3 regions of the Streptomyces sp. NPDC006602 genome follow, and region 2 is predicted to be linked to each of the others. Evidence: riboswitches for the same ligand, from Rfam matches in the RefSeq annotation. Region 2 holds a riboswitch; each other region holds the start of a gene.

Region 1 (2,258 bases), on a different contig from region 2:
TGCCCGCGGGCCAGCCGGAGCTGGGCCGTGCGGTAGATCGCGGCGGACATGCGGCCCAGTGCCTGGCCGTCCTGGTGGCGGTGCTTGCGCACCCCGACGTCGACCTGGGCGAGCGCGTCCAGGCCCACCAGGTGCAGGGCGTCGACCAGCATGCCCAGCTCGACGCCGTACCCGACCGGGAACGGCAGCTGTTCGAGCAGTGAGCGGCGGGCCGCGTACTCGCCGCCGAGCGGCTGTACGAAACCGGCCAGCTGTGGCCAGTGCATGTTGAGCAGCGGGCGGGCCATCAGTTCGGTGACCCGGCCGCCCTGACCGGCCGCGCCGCCCAGGGGACGGTCGTACATCCCCTTGACGAGCTGGACCCCGGGCTCGGTGAGCAGCGGGCCCACGATGCCGGAGACGAAGTCGGAGGAGAACTCCTTCAGGTCGGCGTCGATGAAGCAGACGATGTCGCCGCTGGTGGCCAGGAGCGAGCGCCAGAGCACCTCGCCCTTGCCGGGGGCGATCGGGATGCGGGGGAGGATGTCGTCGCGGTGGACGACCCGGGCCCCAGCGGCGGCTGCCACTTCGGACGTACGGTCGGTCGATCCCGAGTCGACGACGACGATCTCGTCGACGAGCGGGACCTGTTGCATGAGGTCATGACGGATCACGGCGACGATGTCACCGACCGTCTCCTCCTCGTTGAGCGCGGGCAGCACGACACTGACCGACTGTCGCGTGGCGCGTTTCGCAGCCAGGATCTTGTGGAGCGGGCGATCGGTCTTCGACCAGGAGCGAGTGCTCAGCCAACGCTCGACCTCATTCAGCACGGTGCGCGGCTCCTCTGCGTTCTCTCGGCGAGCGTCTGATCCATGCTCTCTTGTGGAACATGTGATCCATCTCGCGGTTCGGACGGCTATCTCAACTGTCCTGGCCTTCGGTTACAGTCTTGAACAACGCTGATGACCATCGCATGTCGGGGTCGGCGTTCCGTTTCAACGATCAACAACTTCATACCGCTCATCCAGAGGGGCAGAGGGATACGGCCCGATGAAGCCCCGGCAACCCTCCAGCCGGTCTCGTAGCGATCACTGACGATCGTCTTCGCGAGGCTCCCCGGCTCGGGAAGGTGCCAAATCCGTCTCACGGCGAGATGCGTCGTGAGGAAGATGAGGAGAAAGGGCCTCGCCTCACATGGCTGCGCAGACTGTTGCAAGCACCACGGACAACACCGCGAACGTCCCCGCGGATTCCCCCGTCGATCTCGGCCCCGCCGCCGCGCTGAGCTGCCGCGAGTGCGGCCACCGCGTGCCCCTCGGCCCGGTCTTCGCGTGCGAGGAGTGTTTCGGCCCGCTCGAGATCGCGTACGACTTCTCCGGCTACGACACGGAGGAGCTCCGCAAGCAGATCGAGGCGGGCCCCGCGAACATCTGGCGCTACGCGCCGCTGCTGCCCGTCCCGGCCGACGTGGCGGACAAGCCCAACATCAACCCCGGCTGGACCAAGCTCGTCAAGGCCGACAACCTCGCCCGCGAGCTGGGTGTCGAGGCCGGCAAGCTCTTCGTCAAGGACGACTCCGGCAACCCGACGCACTCCTTCAAGGACCGCGTCGTCGCCCAGGCCATCGAGGCCGCCCGCGCGTTCGACTTCACCACCCTCTCCTGCTCCTCCACGGGCAACCTGGCCGGTGCCGTCGGCGCCGCCGCCGCCCGCGCGGGCTTTCGCTCCTGCGTGTTCATCCCGCACGACCTGGAGCAGGGCAAGGTCGTCATGGCCGCCATCTACGGCGGCGAGCTCGTCGGCATCGAGGGCAACTACGACGACGTGAACCGCTTCTGCTCCGAGCTGATCGGCGACCCGGCCGGCGAGGGCTGGGGCTTCGTCAACGTCAACCTGCGGCCGTACTACGCCGAGGGCTCCAAGACCCTGGCGTACGAGATCTGCGAGCAGCTCGGCTGGCAGCTCCCGGACCAGCTGGTGGTGCCGATCGCCTCCGGCTCACAGCTCACGAAGATCGACAAGGGTCTGAAGGAGCTGATCGATCTCGGGCTCGTCGAGGACAAGCCGTACAAGATCTTCGGCGCCCAGGCCGAGGGCTGCTCGCCGGTGTCCGTCGCCTACAAGGCCGGGCACGACGTCGTCCGCCCGCAGAAGCCGAACACCATCGCCAAGTCGCTGGCCATCGGCAACCCGGCGGACGGTCCTTACGTCCTCGACATCGCGCGGCGTACGGGTGGTGCGGTGGAGGACGTCAACGACGAGCAGATCGTGGACGC
Region 2 (2,258 bases):
ACCGCCTGTCCCGACGGCCTGCGCATCGCCATCACGCACGGCCTGCTGGGCCTGGACACCGTCTGTCCGGCCACCTTCCTGCCGGCCGTCCCCGACTGCCCCGAGGGCGGCCACTCGGCCCTGCGGCCGCTGTTCGAGGCCAGCGCCCACCGGTACACCGGTCCGGCCGTCGCGCCGGTGCTCAGCGACGACTGGTCCGGGCGGATCGTCAGCACCCATGCCCCGGACATCATGCGCGACCTCGACCGCCGGTTTGGCGGGGGCCGTCTCTCGCTCTACCCGTGCGGCGCGGAGTCGGAGATCGAGGCGGTCGAGCGGATGTGCGCGCAGGGCATCGAACAGGCCGCGCAGCGCGCCGGATCGGCCGGTGGCGAGCCGGTGGAACGTGACATGGCACTGACCACGCTGCTGGAAACGCTCGGCGCCCTGGAACGCCGGCTCGAAGGACGCACGTACCTGATCCGCGACGAAATCACCGCCGCCGACGTCGAGTTGTGGGTCGCCCTGGTCCAACTCGACACCGTGCACCGCAACCACCTCGACGCCTCCGCCGTCCAGCGCATCGCCGACCACCCGACCCTGTGGGCCTACGCCCGCCGCCTGGCCGCCCACCCGGCCTTCGGCGGCCAGCTCGACCTCGGCGGCATCGCACGCCGTCACCACGCCCGCTGCCAGGGCCTGGAGGCCGCCGGAGCAGCCGTCCAGATCCTGGACTGGACGGCACACTCAGCCCATTAGCTGTTCCACCTGGTGGACCGGCGTTGACATTCGTTCGGGCAATTGTCTTAACTACGGCCCAGAACGGTCATGAGCGTCAGCGACAAGCCCTGGCTAGCTGACCGGCAACCCTCGCACCGCGGTGGGGTGCCCCAGGTGACGACCGGACCGAAAACACTTCGGTAAGCGCGAGGCCCACAGGGCCGGAACAGTGACGGTGACGCCATGTACGCAGCTCCCAGGACGGCGATGCGCCGCCCGCAGGGCTGCGTACGGCCGTACCCGAACCCTCTCGTCGCCGATCGTGCCGTCGATCTGCTCCGCGTGAACAGCGCACTGTGTACCGCACCGGGCTGTGCCCGCTGTCGGGGCTGACCTCTCCCCGCAGCCCCCGCATCCCCTGACGAACACCGCCCGTGTCGGTGTGCCGTTGTCCTCCCCCGCCCCCGGTACCTCGCCGTCGTGTGCGCCCCCGCATGCCGCCGCGCTTCCGCAGTGTTCCCACCCAGCCGGAGCCCACCATGAGTGAACCCCCTGGCGCCACCGTCACCCTCCCCGAGACGGCCACCGCCGACGAACCGTCGAAACCCCTCACCGCCCAGCGAGTTCTGCCGCTGAGGCGCCCCGGACGCTGGATCGCCACCGCGGTCGTGCTGGTCCTGGTCGCCCAGTTCGTGCACGGGCTGGTGACCAACCCCTTCTACCAGTGGGACCGCTGGGGCTACTGGTTCGCGCGCCCCACCATCCTCGACGGCCTGCTGATCACCCTCGAAGTCACCGCCTACAGCGCGGTGCTGGGCCTCCTCGGCGGCATCGTGCTCGCCCTGGCCCGGCTGTCGAAGAGCCCCGTGCTGCGCGCGGTCAGCTGGACGTACGTCTGGGCCCTGCGCTCCATCCCGCTCATCGTGGTGCTGATCCTCCTCTACAACTTCAGTGCCCTGTACAAGACGTTGAGCGTCGGCATTCCCTTCGGCCCGGCCTTCTTCTCCTTCGACGAGTCGAAACTCGCGACCGACATGGTCGTCGCCGTCATCGGCCTCAGCCTCAACGAGGCCGCCTACGCGGCCGAGGTCGTCCGCGGCGGCATCCTCTCCGTCGACCAGGGCCAGCAGGAGGCCGCAGCAGCCCTCGGCCTGCCGAAGAGCTACCAGTTCCGGAAGATCGTTTTTCCGCAGGCGCTGCGCTCGATCATCCCGAACTACGTCAACCAGCTCATCGGTCTGATCAAGGGCACCTCGCTGGTCTTCTACGTCTCCCTGCTCGACCTGTTCGGCTCCGCGCAGACCATGGGCTCCACCTACCCCGGCGACATCGTGCCGCTGCTGCTGGTCGTCACCGTCTGGTACCTGATCCTCACCAGCGTCGTCTCCGTCGTCCAGTTCTACGTCGAGCGGCACTACGCCCGCGGTGCCACCCGCAGCCTGCCGCCGACGCCGCTGCAGAAGCTCCGCACCGGTCTCACCGACCTGCGGGCCCGCATCCGCCAGGAGGCCGCCGTATGACCGCCGAGACGCTCGAAGCCCTGGCGGACGTCGAGGCCG
Region 3 (2,258 bases), 190 kb from region 2:
CGTCGAGGCGATGTACGCGCACGCGCTGCCGCTGGACATCCCGGGGCCGGCCGTCGACATCGTCGGAACGGGTGGCGACCGGGCCAAGACGGTCAACATCTCGACGATGTCCGCCATCGTGATCGCGGGCGCCGGGGCGAAGGTCGTCAAGCACGGCAACCGGGCGTCGTCCTCGGCGAGCGGGTCGTCGGACGTGCTGGAGAAGCTCGGCATCAACCTGGAGCTGTCGCCCGAGGGGGTCGCTCGGGTGGTTCAGGAGGCCGGGATCACCTTCTGCTTCGCGGCCAAGTTCCACCCCTCGATGCGCTTCGTCGGCGCGGTCCGGCGGGATCTGGGGATTCCGACCTCCTTCAACCTCCTCGGTCCGCTGACCAACCCGGCCCGGGTCACCGCCTCGGCGGTCGGCTGCTTCGACACCCGGATGGCGGGGCTCATCGCCGGCGTACTGGCCGAGCGCGGCTCCTCGGCGCTGGTGTTCCGCGGCGACGACGGCCTCGACGAGCTGACGACCACGGCCACCTCCCGGGTGTGGGTCGTGCGCGACGGCAAGGTCGCCGAGGAGGCCTTCGATCCGCGGGACGTCGGCCTCGAACTGGTGCCGGTCGAGGCGCTGCGGGGCGCCGACGCGTCGTACAACGCCGAGGTCGCCCGGCGGCTGCTGGACGGTGAGCCGGGCCCGGTGCGGGATGCCGTACTGCTGAACTCGGCGGCGGCGCTGGTGGCGCTGGAGCCGACCGGAGCGCCGCTGGCCGAGCAGATCGGCGCCGGGATGGCCAGGGCGGCTCACTCGATCGACTCCGGGGCGGCCAAGCGGACGCTGGAGCGGTGGGTGGCGGCCAGCAACGCGTAGCACCGCACGTGGTGTTGTCCCGCGATCCGGACACGGGTTGCGGGACCACGATCACTTCGCATACGTTTCTGTACAGGTCATGAGTGACAGTCATGAGGCCCCGGCCGACTGTCCGGCAACCCTCCGTCCGTGGCGGGGTGCCCCGGGTGAAGACCAGGTCGTGGGCAGCAAGGCCTACGGCAAGCGCGGATCCCTCGCACACCAGGGGTCCTGGTCGTCGAGGAGTCTCTCGTGAGCAAGCGAATGCGATAGGGCGCAGAGCCCCGCTTCCGCCTACCCCTTTCACTTTCCTCCGTGCTGGAGCCGTACGCGCTCGCACGGTTATTCCGCCTTGTCTGTCACGGGAGTTCGCCATGTCTGTCTCCACCGTTGCCGCCGCCCAGTCGCTTTGTGCGCCGCTGCCCGTTCTGGGCCGGGATGTCACCGTCCCGCTCGTCACCGGCGGCGAGGTCACCTACGCCGCGCTCGACTACGCGGCCAGCGCGCCGGCGCTGCAGCGGGTCTGGGACGACGTGGCGGCGTACGCGCCCTACTACGGCAGCGTGCACCGAGGCGCCGGCTACCTCTCCCAGCTGTCCACCGACCTCTTCGAGAACGCCCGCACGACGGTCGCCGAGTTCCTCGACTGCCGCGCCGACGACCAGGTGGTCTTCACCCGGTCCACCACCGACTCGCTCAACCTCCTGGCCGCCGCGCTCCCGGCAGACTGCCAGGTCTTCGTCTTCGAGACCGAGCACCACGCCTCGCTGCTGCCCTGGCAGGACGCCCGCGTCAGCTACCTCGACGCCCCGCGCACCCCGCGGCAGGCGGTGGCGACCCTGGAGCGCGCCCTCGCGGACCGTGACCCGTACAGCCCGGCCCTGGTCTGCGTGACCGGCGCCTCGAACGTCACCGGTGAGCTGTGGCCGGTACGGGAGCTGGCCGCCGCCGCGCACGCGCACGGCGCCCGGATCGTCCTGGACGCCGCCCAACTGGCCCCGCACCACCCCCTTTCGGTCCGGGACCTCGACGTCGACTGGGTCGCGTTCTCCGGGCACAAGCTGTACGCCCCCTTCGGCTCCGGCGTCCTGGCCGGCCGTGCCGACTGGCTGCGCGCGGCCGAGCCGTACCTCGCGGGCGGCGGCGCCAGCCGCAAGGTCACGCGGCGCGCGGACGGGGGAGTGGACGTGGAGTGGCACGAGAGCGCCGCCCGGCACGAGGCCGGCTCGCCCAACGTCATCGGGGTCTACTCCATCGCCTCCGCCTGCAAGGCGCTCACCGAGGCCGGCTTCGACACGCTGGTCGCCCGGGAGCAGTACCTGATCGACACGGTCCGCGCGGGCCTCGCCGAGGTCCCCGAGGTCCAGGTCCTCTCCCTCTTCGGCGACGACGCCCCGCGGGTCGGCGTGATCTCCTTCGTCGTCGAGGG

The links. A riboswitch is a leader RNA that binds a small molecule or an ion and turns the genes downstream of it on or off. The one in region 2 is predicted to bind S-adenosylmethionine.
Region 1: linked by a shared signal. The riboswitch ahead of thrC (threonine synthase) and the one ahead of ACFYO2_RS03080 (amino acid ABC transporter permease) in region 2 are both predicted to bind S-adenosylmethionine.
Region 3: linked by a shared signal. The riboswitch ahead of ACFYO2_RS02200 (aminotransferase class V-fold PLP-dependent enzyme) and the one ahead of ACFYO2_RS03080 (amino acid ABC transporter permease) in region 2 are both predicted to bind S-adenosylmethionine.

What each region holds. Positions count from the first base shown of each region.
Region 1 covers NZ_JBIAHG010000029.1:71,136-73,393, forward strand. The annotation lists gene ACFYO2_RS39765 (glucosyl-3-phosphoglycerate synthase) at 1-812, opposite strand, end outside; SAM riboswitch class I at 1,000-1,158, shown strand; gene thrC (threonine synthase) at 1,177-2,258, shown strand, end outside.
Region 2 covers NZ_JBIAHG010000001.1:668,974-671,231, reverse strand. The annotation lists gene ACFYO2_RS03085 (glutathione S-transferase C-terminal domain-containing protein) at 1-738, shown strand, start outside; SAM riboswitch class IV at 804-912, shown strand; gene ACFYO2_RS03080 (amino acid ABC transporter permease) at 1,239-2,219, shown strand; gene ACFYO2_RS03075 (amino acid ABC transporter ATP-binding protein) at 2,216-2,258, shown strand, end outside.
Region 3 covers NZ_JBIAHG010000001.1:479,955-482,212, reverse strand. The annotation lists gene trpD (anthranilate phosphoribosyltransferase) at 1-850, shown strand, start outside; SAM riboswitch class IV at 926-1,042, shown strand; gene ACFYO2_RS02200 (aminotransferase class V-fold PLP-dependent enzyme) at 1,204-2,258, shown strand, end outside.